DNA from 3 places in the Paenibacillus sp. FSL M7-1414 genome. Region 2 is predicted to be linked to each of the others. Evidence: a T-box and tRNA genes for the amino acid it is inferred to sense, from the RefSeq annotation. Region 2 holds a T-box; the other regions hold tRNA genes.

Region 1 (3,949 bases), 1.2 Mb from region 2:
TCCGATGGTTTTGTTCAGCAATATTAACTAATTGAAAATAAATAGCGAAAGCCCGAATAACCTGATGACGATTGTCCGAGTCTAATTCCTGGATCATCGTTTTGAACTCTGCATACAGTTCTGGCAAAAATTCTGCACGTAACGATTTGCTCGTTTCCCGAATCTTCTCAACGATATCTAGAAGCTCCGTGCCGCCTTGATGGACAAGAACTTCTCCGAGTATATTGCCCAGGAACCGCACGTCTCTACGAAGCAGGTTGTTGGATTGGCTTTTGCTGGCGGTTACCATAGTTTCAGTCATGCTTATCCTCCCATCTGATCGTTCCATTCGTACACGTAAATTTGACACCTTCATAACATCATACAATAAAATGGTACGAAAATCTTTATTTTTCTACTAGAAAAAATGGGGATTATCCCCGATTTACAGCATAAAAACACGCTTTTTTATTCATTTTCTTGTTCTGCTTCATTTAATGGTCATATGCTGTCGCATGATACCTTTTTCACGTACTTTACATAAATCATATGTCTCATACCTATACTTAAAAATTCATAAATATACAGTTCTTTTAGATATGATCCCATGTACCTGATATTAAGGTTAAACCGCATAATTTCATTGTTTGAGAACAGATGATATACAAAGAAACATGACCGGCAAAGCAAGCTTTTGTATACTTTACCACAGTGACGCAATAAATTAAAGATGTAATTATAATTTTCTTCCCACTACAGTCTGCTTACTAGGCAAGTTTCTTATGTATGTTGTTATTCAATTGGACTCAAAGGTATATCTTAACAGACTATTTCTACATATTGTACTTGTCTTCTTGGGCAGATTAATCTGTAGCTCTTACTAAAAAGGAGGAATCCACATGATGAAGAAAGGTACAACAATTATTGCTTCTGTGCTTCTGGTGGCCGCGATGGCTGGCCCTGCTGCTGCTGATGGTCATATGTCCAAAGGAATGGATACAACCGGCTCACGTGTCCGGTCTTATCAGGACACCAACTATATGGACCGCACAAACACTAATTCTAACATGAATATGAACATGGATGGAAACTACCGCAACAATGGTGACTATCGTACCAACAATGTTCGGGCAAACGCCACAACAACCGACCGTGACAACGGCATGGATTGGGGCTGGCTTGGTTTGTTGGGACTGCTTGGATTAGCTGGCATGCGTAAAAGAGTGACGGACCACAACGAACGTTAAATTGTGCGCTCTTCACTATACAATAGCTGCTGCGTCTTAGAGGCAGCTCATCCACAAAGATAAACAGAAGAGCCAAGACCTCCCTATTTGGATAGTAAAGGGGTCTTGGCTCTTTTTTAAATAAACCTGTATTATACTTTACATAAATTATAATATAAAATAACTGCTGATTATTTCGTTAAATAAAATAAAAAAGCCTCTGCATCTGCAAAGGCTCTTTCATTATATTCTGTAAGCGGGTGATGGGAATCGAACCCACGCTATTAGCTTGGAAGGCTAAAGTTCTACCATTGAACTACACCCGCATAACAACAATCGGGATGACACGATTTGAACATGCGACCCCCTGGTCCCAAACCAGGTGCTCTACCAAGCTGAGCTACATCCCGATACTAAAAAAATAATGGCGCGCCCTGAGAGATTCGAACTCCCGGCCTTTTGATTCGTAGTCAAACGCTCTATCCAGCTGAGCTAAGGGCGCAAAAATATTGGAGCGGAAGACGGGAATCGAACCCGCGACCCTCGCCTTGGCAAGGCGATGCTCTACCGCTGAGCCACTTCCGCAAATAAAGGATGCGCGTGGAGGGACTTGAACCCCCACGTCAAAGACGCTAGATCCTAAGTCTAGTGCGTCTGCCAATTCCGCCACACGCGCATATGATGGTGAGTCATGAAGGGCTCGAACCTTCGACACCCTGATTAAAAGTCAGGTGCTCTACCAACTGAGCTAATGACTCATACTAAAATGGCTGGGGATATAGGATTTGAACCTATGCATGACGGAGTCAAAGTCCGTTGCCTTACCGCTTGGCTAATCCCCAATAAAAATATGGTGGAGGCTGAGGGGATCGAACCCCCGACCCTCTGCTTGTAAGGCAGATGCTCTCCCAGCTGAGCTAAGCCTCCAACTATATGACCCGTAGGGGATTCGAACCCCTGTTACCTCCGTGAAAGGGAGGTGTCTTAACCCCTTGACCAACGGGCCCCATTTCCAAAGCTCTCAACCGGGATCGAACCGGTGACCTCATCCTTACCATGGATGCACTCTACCTACTGAGCTATGAGAGCAAATGGCTCCCCGAACAGGGCTCGAACCTGTGACAACTCGATTAACAGTCGAGTGCTCTACCAACTGAGCTATCAGGGAATAATATGCATTTGCAGGGCAAATGCAATTCATCGTACAACGTCCACATGCAGAGCCTGTTTTCTATGTATGATGAAAGAGTTCGCTTGGCGGCGTCCTACTCTCCCAGGACCCTGCGGTCCAAGTACCATCGGCGCTAGAGGGCTTAACGGTCGTGTTCGGGATGGGTACGTGTGGAACCCCTCCGCCATCGCCACCAAACGCGTAGCTTACATTTCAGAGATCGTTCTCTGAAAACTAGATTCGAAACGAAACATGCGAATTATCACTTGCTATTGGATAAGCCCTCGACCGATTAGTACTGGTCAGCTCCATGCATTGCTGCACTTCCACCCCCAGCCTATCTACCTCGTCGTCTTCAAGGGGTCTTACATACTGGGAAATCTCATCTTGAGGGGGGCTTCACGCTTAGATGCTTTCAGCGTTTATCCCGTCCGTACATAGCTACCCAGCGGTGCTCCTGGCGGAACAACTGGTACACCAGCGGTACGTCCATCCCGGTCCTCTCGTACTAAGGACAGCTCCTCTCAAATTTCCTACGCCCACGACAGATAGGGACCGAACTGTCTCACGACGTTCTGAACCCAGCTCGCGTACCGCTTTAATGGGCGAACAGCCCAACCCTTGGGACCTACTTCAGCCCCAGGATGCGATGAGCCGACATCGAGGTGCCAAACCTCCCCGTCGATGTGGACTCTTGGGGGAGATAAGCCTGTTATCCCCAGGGTAGCTTTTATCCGTTGAGCGATGGCCCTTCCATGCGGTACCACCGGATCACTAAGCCCGACTTTCGTCCCTGCTCGACTTGTAGGTCTCGCAGTCAAGCTCCCTTATGCCTTTGCACTCTTCGAATGATTTCCAACCATTCTGAGGGAACCTTTGGGCGCCTCCGTTACTCTTTAGGAGGCGACCGCCCCAGTCAAACTGCCCACCTGACACTGTCCCCGCACCGGATTACGGTACCAGGTTAGAACCTAGATACGATCAGGGTGGTATCCCAACGTTGCCTCCATGCAAGCTGGCGCTCACACTTCAAAGGCTCCCACCTATCCTGTACAGATCGTACCCAAATTCAATATCAAGCTGCAGTAAAGCTCCATGGGGTCTTTCCGTCTTGTCGCGGGTAACCTGCATCTTCACAGGTATTAAAATTTCACCGGATCTCTCGTTGAGACAGCGCCCAAGTCGTTACGCCATTCGTGCGGGTCAGAATTTACCTGACAAGGAATTTCGCTACCTTAGGACCGTTATAGTTACGGCCGCCGTTTACTGGGGCTTCGGTTCACAGCTTCGGGATTGCTCCCTAACCACTCCCCTTAACCTTCCAGCACCGGGCAGGCGTCAGCCCGTATACTTCGCCTTACGGCTTCGCACAGACCTGTGTTTTTGCTAAACAGTCGCTTGGGCCTTTTCACTGCGGCCCCCTCGTGCTATTCACACTACCGGGGCACCCCTTCTCCCGAAGTTACGGGGTCATTTTGCCGAGTTCCTTAACGAGAGTTCTTCCGCGCGCCTTAGAATACTCTTCTCGCCTACCTGTGTCGGTTTGCGGTACGGGCACCTTCACCTGGCTAGA
Region 2 (3,949 bases):
GTGCGGTGCCTGACATGTCTTACCGGAAATTTGCCTATGTGTATGATGAATTAATGGAAGATATGCCTTATCCGGACTGGATAAGGTTTGCAAGAACAGCATGGGAAAAGCATGGAATGCCCAAAAGTGTCGCTGAACTTGGCTGTGGAACGGGCTCCATTACGATCCCGCTCGTGAACTCCGGTTTCGAAGTTACAGGCATTGACCTCTCATCAGATATGCTGTCGGTTGCGCGCAGCAAGATGGAGGCTACGCCTCAGGGTCATCGCTTGTATCGCGAGGGCAGTGTCCGTTGGGTGCAGCAGGATATGCGGGAATGGCGAGTTCCGGAACCTGTGGATTCGGTGATATCTTTCTGTGATTGTGTTAATTATTTGCTTGAACAAGAAGATGTCGTTCGTACTTTCCAGCGGACATACGAAATGCTGAAGCCTGGTGGAACGTTCCTGTTTGATGTGCATCATCCCAATACCCTTATTCGTTATGATGAGGAGCAGCCTTTTGTACTGGATGAGCGCTCCGTATCTTATATTTGGACTTGTGATCTGGACCAGGATCGCTGTGAGATTGAACATCATCTCAGTATTTTTTCGCGTGTGGATGATGGTAATAAGGATATGTATCAGCGGTTTGAAGAAGTTCATGTCCAGCGTGCATATAATCCGGACTGGATGAAGCTGGAGTTATCCAAGGCAGGTTTTAAAGACGTGAAGGTATATGCGGATTTTGAATGGAAAGAGGCCGGAGACAGTGCACAGCGCTTGTTCTACGTGGCTGTGAAGTAAGAGCGAATAATGAGAACTGTCCTTATGGTGCATAAGGGCAGTTTTTTGTTTGATTTTTTATGGAGAATGAATAGCAATAGTCTTAAATAGGGTAAAGGAATGCAAGAAAAGACATAACGACGTGACAAAAAGTATTGCCAGTTAAAGTAAAGAAGGCGATAATAGTCGGATAGAAAGCGTTTTCTGAGAAGATAAATCAATTGTCAATGTGAGGTGTAGAAATGGAAAGTACATATAAAACAAGACTTTCGTCAGAACAGTTGAATGCCATAATAGAGCAGCATTTCTCTGCAAGTATACAGGACTACAAGGAAATGGTGGATGGCTGGGCCAATCATGCATATCTCATTACACTGAGTGACGCACAGCGAGTGGTACTCAAAATTGCACCGTCGGCTTCGACAAATCTGATGCGCTGTGAGCAGGATCTCATGATTGCTGAGGTTGAGGCACTACGCCTCATCACGGAGCTACAGGATGTTCCCGTACCCCAAGTGCTGGCTTATGATGATTCGTTAACTATGGCTTCAGCGCGTTATTTTATCATGGAGTACATGTCTGGAACACCCTATAATCAGGTCAAGGATCAATATTCTGCGGAAGAGCAGGAGGCCATTGAACACCAGCTCGGTCGGTACAATCGTCGAATTAATGAAATCAAAGGCGAGAAGTTTGGATATTTCTCGGAGCAAAAACAGCAATATTCCACATGGAAAGAAGCATTTATGAATCTGATGGATGATATTCTTACCGACGGGGAAGAAGCCGGAATTAAATTTTCAATCGATTATCCTGAATTGAGACGCTTGATTGAAGAGAAATCGGATGTGCTGGACGATGTAAAAGAACCTGTTCTTGTGAGTTGGGATCTGTGGGATGGCAATGTTCTAGTAGACAAAGGTCGTATCACAGCGATTATTGATTTTGAACGTTCACTGTGGGCAGATCCTCTGATGGAGCATTATTTCAGTCATTTTAACTATACACCCGGTTTTGTGAAAGGGTATGGGCATGAGATTACGACTGAAAGTGAGCTGAAAAGAAGAAGTCTCTATGACTTGTACTTTGATCTGGTGCTGCGCATTGAGTGCGCTTATCGTCAATATGATAATCAGGAACATGTGAATTGGACCATTCATAATCTGGAGGAAGGCATTGAGCGTTTTCGGTTATCCTGAACAGCAACGAGTATTATTGAACGGTACGAACCGTGTGACTTAAAAGGGTCATTATAACGTGTAATATTGACTTTGGGCTTGCTTTTTTATATAATGGTCCCGATATTGTATACATATTTCGATGATAAGGATCAGTAGTAATTCCTGTACATAACAGAGAGCCGGCGGTTGGTGCAAGCCGGTTGACAGTGATTTGCGAACTCGCCTTGGAGAAATGCGGTGATTACACCATTCTGTTTAACCTGCTTGTATAAAGCTTGGGTTCAGGAATGGAAATCCGCATCGGTTAACCGCCGTTACAGGTCCAAAGGGAGTGGATGACGAAGCACGTTCGTCCACTAACTAGGGTGGTACCACGGGAATTCAACCTCTCGTCCCTAGCGCTGCAAACGCTACGGGATGCTGAGGTTTTTTTGTTGCAATTAAAGCTAAAGTGAATAACCTGAAGGAGGAACAATAGATGAGTGAGAATAACCAGCCGAAACACGGCTATCAGCCACAAGTCATGGAAAAAAGTTGGCAGCAATATTGGGATGCAAATAAAACGTTTAAAACGGGTGAGGACCCTGCTAAACCGAAATTTTATGCACTGGATATGTTCCCTTATCCATCCGGTTCAGGTCTGCACGTAGGTCACCCGGAAGGATATACGGCAACGGATATCGTTTCCCGTTACAAACGTATGCGCGGTTACAACGTATTGCACCCAATGGGTTGGGATGCTTTCGGTCTGCCTGCTGAGCAGCATGCACTGGATACAGGTGAACATCCACGAGATATTACATTCCGTAATATTGACAATTTCCGTCGCCAGATCAAATCGCTTGGTTTCTCCTATGACTGGGATCGTGAGATCAGCACAACGGACCCTGAATACTATAAATGGACACAATGGATCTTTATTCAGCTGTACAATAAAGGCTTGGCTTATGTGGATGAAGTTGCAGTTAACTGGTGTGAAGCCCTTGGAACGGTACTTGCTAATGAAGAGGTTATTGATGGCAAGAGTGAACGTGGTGGACATCCGGTTGTACGCAAACCGATGCGTCAATGGGTTCTGAGAATTACCGAGTATGCAGAGCGTCTGTTGGAAGACCTGGAAGAGCTGGATTGGTCTGAAAGCATCAAGGATATGCAGCGCAACTGGATCGGTAAATCAACAGGTGCGGAAGTTGTATTTGCCATTGAGGGTCGCGAGGAAGTTATCAAGGTGTTCACTACCCGTGCGGACACATTGTTCGGTGCGAGCTTTGCAGTACTTGCTCCAGAACATGAATTGGTAGAAGCAATTACAACCGATGACCAACGTGAAGCGATTCAGGCTTATCAGGAGCAGGCTTCTCGTAAGAGTGATCTGGAACGTACAGATTTGGCCAAAGACAAAACAGGTGTATTCACTGGCGCTTATGCAATCAACCCTGTTAATGGTGCAAAACTGCCGATCTGGATTGCTGATTACGTTCTTGCAGGTTACGGCACAGGTGCGGTTATGGCAGTTCCGGGTCATGATGCGCGTGACTGGGAATTTGCGAAGCAGTTCGGTCTGGATATCATCGAGGTTATTCAAGGTGGAGACGTTACACAAGAGGCATATTCGGGTGATGGCGCACATGTGAATTCCGATTTCTTGAACGGACTGAATAATGAAGAAGCGGTTGCCAAGATGATTGCTTGGTTGGAAGAGAACGGTAAAGGACAAGGGAAAGTGACCTATCGTCTGCGCGATTGGCTGTTCAGCCGTCAGCGTTACTGGGGTGAGCCAATCCCGATTCTGCATCTGGAAGACGGAACGATGAAGACAGTACCTGAGGATCAACTTCCACTGCTGCTGCCTGATATCGACCAGATCAAACCTTCGGGTACAGGAGAATCACCACTGGCGAATGTTACGGAGTGGGTGAATACGGTAGATCCGGAAACGGGAATGAAGGCACGTCGCGAGACCAATACCATGCCACAATGGGCGGGTAGCTGCTGGTATTACCT
Region 3 (3,949 bases), 560 kb from region 2:
TGAAAAAAAGTTTCTCCAGCGCTACTGCGTCCGGTTTGTATTTATCAATCAATTGCACCATACCTTCATATACATGAAGCAACCGTTCCTCTTCAGGGGTATGAGCTTCCGTCTGAATACATCCATATTGTACGGGTACCACCTTACTGCCGATTTTATCCACAAAACCAAAACCAACAATCGCAATCCCCGGGTCAATTCCCAAAAAACGCAAAACCATCTCTCCCTCACAAAAGCGAACATATGTATCGTTCATTTCATTATAACAAAAGATAGACCCTGCGGCAGGAAAAACTTTGTCTAACTGATTACTCGTCTTTATTCGTGAATTTTTTACATGTTTATTCGTATTTTCAACTATTTTAGTATAAACGACAAAAAGGACATCTCTTCGATGTCCTTCATCACATTCCACGTATTTTAGATTCTATCGCTTGGTTACGTAAACCACCAATGTTATTGCTATTGCCACCATCGTTTCAGTACTTCACAATTTTAATACCGTAGGTGAGGACGTTTGGATTACCCGCCATTACGGATTAAATGATGGTCTTCATCCACGGCATAGTCACTGAACGTAGAGATTACGCTATCATATTCATCCTTGTCCTGAATCCGAATACCCTGCTGTAATTGCTCGAGCACCCCTTCAGGCAAAGAACTTTCCAACGTCCCAACATCCAATTGAAAGAACGTACGAATAACCTTCTCTTCTGCAGGCTTACCCTCGTACAAATTAAGGTTCCCTACAGCATCTATGCTGATATAAGCCTGCTGTTTACAAAGCGGTGAAAGGTCATCTACACGTTGCTTCAGATGCAACTCATCTGATGTTCCAACGGTAGCATCCCATTCCGGATGTTGAGCTAGTAACATCTTCAACTGCGGTCTAGCCATCTTGCCTAACTGCTCTGTCTCCACTCCGCAGATGTACTGTGTTTCCAAAACCACACTTGTTAAATGATCCGGATCAGAATCAAGTTGCTCTACTAACGCCTGAATCTCCTGTTCAGATCTTGTTTCCTGCGTAACAGGCCCCAACACACTGGTTGCCTCACTAAAATTAGTTGTCAGCAAACGCTCAATCGCCGATGAGATGGACAACCCGCTGTAAGCCAATATCGTAACTGCAAGCAAAGCCGCCGTCATCCATACTGTTCGTTTCCACCTTCGCCAGCGTCTCTTGAATTGTTTTCTGAAGTTAAACGTGTTCACATGAACCCCTTCTATCACTTTTTAAACCTATTGTGACCTAAAGATTGAGACTTTATGCACAACTAACTTGTTGACTGAAGAAGGAACACGCATGTGTTAGCTTAGAGAATTTGTCATAGTTAATATCGAACCTGCATTTATAGAATCTTATATAGATAAATATAAAAAACACTATCTATAATTAGATAGTGTTTTTAGAGATCGGGATGACACGATTTGAACATGCGACCCCCTGGTCCCAAACCAGGTGCTCTACCAAGCTGAGCTACATCCCGTTATATATACCGGCGAGAGGACTCGAACCTCCACGGTTTCCCACTCGATTTTGAGTCGAGCGCGTCTGCCATTCCGCCACGCCGGCAAATTTGAAGTTATAATGGCGCGCCCTGAGAGATTCGAACTCCCGGCCTTTTGATTCGTAGTCAAACGCTCTATCCAGCTGAGCTAAGGGCGCAAATATTGGAGCGGAAGACGGGAATCGAACCCGCGACCCTCGCCTTGGCAAGGCGATGCTCTACCGCTGAGCCACTTCCGCACACGGTATTATTAATATAAAAATGGCGGAACCGACGGGATTCGAACCCGCGATCTCCTGCGTGACAGGCAGGCATGTTAGGCCAACTACACCACGGTTCCAGATCACTTTCTCAAAGGAAAGTATAATTGCGGGGGCAGGATTTGAACCTGCGGCCTTCGGGTTATGAGCCCGACGAGCTACCGGGCTGCTCCACCCCGCGTCGTTATAAAGTTTATATGGTGGAGGCTGAGGGGATCGAACCCCCGACCCTCTGCTTGTAAGGCAGATGCTCTCCCAGCTGAGCTAAGCCTCCATAATATGACCCGTAGGGGATTCGAACCCCTGTTACCTCCGTGAAAGGGAGGTGTCTTAACCCCTTGACCAACGGGCCTTAATGGCTCCCCGAACAGGGCTCGAACCTGTGACAACTCGATTAACAGTCGAGTGCTCTACCAACTGAGCTATCAGGGAATATATGCATATGCATTTGCAGTGCAAATGCAATTCATCGTACAACATCAACATGCAGAGCCTGTTTTCTATGTATGATGAAAGAGTTCGCTTGGCGGCGTCCTACTCTCCCAGGACCCTGCGGTCCAAGTACCATCGGCGCTAGAGGGCTTAACGGTCGTGTTCGGGATGGGTACGTGTGGAACCCCTCCGCCATCGCCACCAAACGCGTAGCTTACATTTCAGAGATCGTTCTCTGAAAACTAGATTCGAAACGAAACATGCGAATTATCACTTGCTATTGGATAAGCCCTCGACCGATTAGTACTGGTCAGCTCCATGCATTGCTGCACTTCCACCCCCAGCCTATCTACCTCGTCGTCTTCAAGGGGTCTTACATACTGGGAAATCTCATCTTGAGGGGGGCTTCACGCTTAGATGCTTTCAGCGTTTATCCCGTCCGTACATAGCTACCCAGCGGTGCTCCTGGCGGAACAACTGGTACACCAGCGGTACGTCCATCCCGGTCCTCTCGTACTAAGGACAGCTCCTCTCAAATTTCCTACGCCCACGACAGATAGGGACCGAACTGTCTCACGACGTTCTGAACCCAGCTCGCGTACCGCTTTAATGGGCGAACAGCCCAACCCTTGGGACCTACTTCAGCCCCAGGATGCGATGAGCCGACATCGAGGTGCCAAACCTCCCCGTCGATGTGGACTCTTGGGGGAGATAAGCCTGTTATCCCCAGGGTAGCTTTTATCCGTTGAGCGATGGCCCTTCCATGCGGTACCACCGGATCACTAAGCCCGACTTTCGTCCCTGCTCGACTTGTAGGTCTCGCAGTCAAGCTCCCTTATGCCTTTGCACTCTTCGAATGATTTCCAACCATTCTGAGGGAACCTTTGGGCGCCTCCGTTACTCTTTAGGAGGCGACCGCCCCAGTCAAACTGCCCACCTGACACTGTCCCCGCACCGGATTACGGTACCAGGTTAGAACCTAGATACGATCAGGGTGGTATCCCAACGTTGCCTCCACGCAAGCTGGCGCTCACGTTTCAAAGGCTCCCACCTATCCTGTACAGATCGTACCCAAATTCAATATCAAGCTGCAGTAAAGCTCCATGGGGTCTTTCCGTCTTGTCGCGGGTAACCTGCATCTTCACAGGTATTAAAATTTCACCGGATCTCTCGTTGAGACAGCGCCCAAGTCGTTACGCCATTCGTGCGGGTCAGAATTTACCTGACAAGGAATTTCGCTACCTTAGGACCGTTATAGTTACGGCCGCCGTTTACTGGGGCTTCGGTTCACAGCTTCGGATTGCTCCTAACCACTCCCCTTAACCTTCCAGCACCGGGCAGGCGTCAGCCCGTATACTTCGCCTTACGGCTTCGCACAGACCTGTGTTTTTGCTAAACAGTCGCTTGGGCCTTTTCACTGCGGCCCCCTCGTGCTATTCACACTACCGGGGCACCCCTTCTCCCGAAGTTACGGGGTCATTTTGCCGAGTTCCTTAACGAGAGTTCTTCCGCGCGCCTTAGAATACTCTTCTCGCCTACCTGTGTCGGTTTGCGGTACGGGCACCTTCACCTGGCTAGAGGCTTTTCTTGGCAGTGTGAGATCATGACCTTCGCTACTATAATTTTCGCTCCCCATCACAGCTCAGCCTTACAATGTGCGGATTTGCCTACACATCAGCCTTACTGCTTAGACGGACATCCATCAGTCCGCGTCACTACCCTACTGCGTCCCCCCATTGCTCATAA

What was found. The T-box of region 2 lies ahead of leuS (leucine--tRNA ligase). A T-box ahead of a tRNA ligase gene usually reads a tRNA of that ligase, here a tRNA-Leu.
Region 1: it has a tRNA-Leu gene. The T-box ahead of leuS (leucine--tRNA ligase) is inferred to sense a tRNA for this amino acid. The anticodon was not compared.
Region 3: it has a tRNA-Leu gene. The T-box ahead of leuS (leucine--tRNA ligase) is inferred to sense a tRNA for this amino acid. The anticodon was not compared.

What each region holds. Positions count from the first base shown of each region.
Region 1 is NZ_JBBOOS010000001.1:6,069,423-6,073,371, forward strand. It holds gene ppc (phosphoenolpyruvate carboxylase) at 1-301, opposite strand, end outside; gene MHH92_RS26505 (WGxxGxxG family protein) at 879-1,226, shown strand; tRNA gene MHH92_RS26510 (tRNA-Gly) at 1,461-1,531, opposite strand; tRNA gene MHH92_RS26515 (tRNA-Pro) at 1,542-1,615, opposite strand; tRNA gene MHH92_RS26520 (tRNA-Arg) at 1,631-1,707, opposite strand; tRNA gene MHH92_RS26525 (tRNA-Gly) at 1,716-1,790, opposite strand; tRNA gene MHH92_RS26530 (tRNA-Leu) at 1,801-1,881, opposite strand; tRNA gene MHH92_RS26535 (tRNA-Lys) at 1,888-1,963, opposite strand; tRNA gene MHH92_RS26540 (tRNA-Gln) at 1,973-2,047, opposite strand; tRNA gene MHH92_RS26545 (tRNA-Val) at 2,057-2,132, opposite strand; tRNA gene MHH92_RS26550 (tRNA-Glu) at 2,140-2,211, opposite strand; tRNA gene MHH92_RS26555 (tRNA-Thr) at 2,222-2,294, opposite strand; tRNA gene MHH92_RS26560 (tRNA-Asn) at 2,298-2,373, opposite strand; rRNA gene rrf (5S ribosomal RNA) at 2,458-2,574, opposite strand; rRNA gene MHH92_RS26570 (23S ribosomal RNA) at 2,649-3,949, opposite strand, start outside.
Region 2 is NZ_JBBOOS010000001.1:4,892,845-4,896,793, reverse strand. It holds gene MHH92_RS21320 (class I SAM-dependent DNA methyltransferase) at 15-785, shown strand; gene MHH92_RS21315 (phosphotransferase family protein) at 1,007-1,963, shown strand; T-box leader at 2,076-2,345, shown strand; gene leuS (leucine--tRNA ligase) at 2,424-3,949, shown strand, end outside.
Region 3 is NZ_JBBOOS010000001.1:5,454,198-5,458,146, forward strand. It holds gene ruvC (crossover junction endodeoxyribonuclease RuvC) at 1-214, opposite strand, end outside; gene MHH92_RS23820 (BofC C-terminal domain-containing protein) at 523-1,215, opposite strand; tRNA gene MHH92_RS23825 (tRNA-Pro) at 1,417-1,490, opposite strand; tRNA gene MHH92_RS23830 (tRNA-Leu) at 1,498-1,576, opposite strand; tRNA gene MHH92_RS23835 (tRNA-Arg) at 1,593-1,669, opposite strand; tRNA gene MHH92_RS23840 (tRNA-Gly) at 1,676-1,750, opposite strand; tRNA gene MHH92_RS23845 (tRNA-Asp) at 1,774-1,851, opposite strand; tRNA gene MHH92_RS23850 (tRNA-Met) at 1,879-1,952, opposite strand; tRNA gene MHH92_RS23855 (tRNA-Val) at 1,970-2,045, opposite strand; tRNA gene MHH92_RS23860 (tRNA-Glu) at 2,052-2,123, opposite strand; tRNA gene MHH92_RS23865 (tRNA-Asn) at 2,128-2,203, opposite strand; rRNA gene rrf (5S ribosomal RNA) at 2,293-2,409, opposite strand; rRNA gene MHH92_RS23875 (23S ribosomal RNA) at 2,484-3,949, opposite strand, start outside.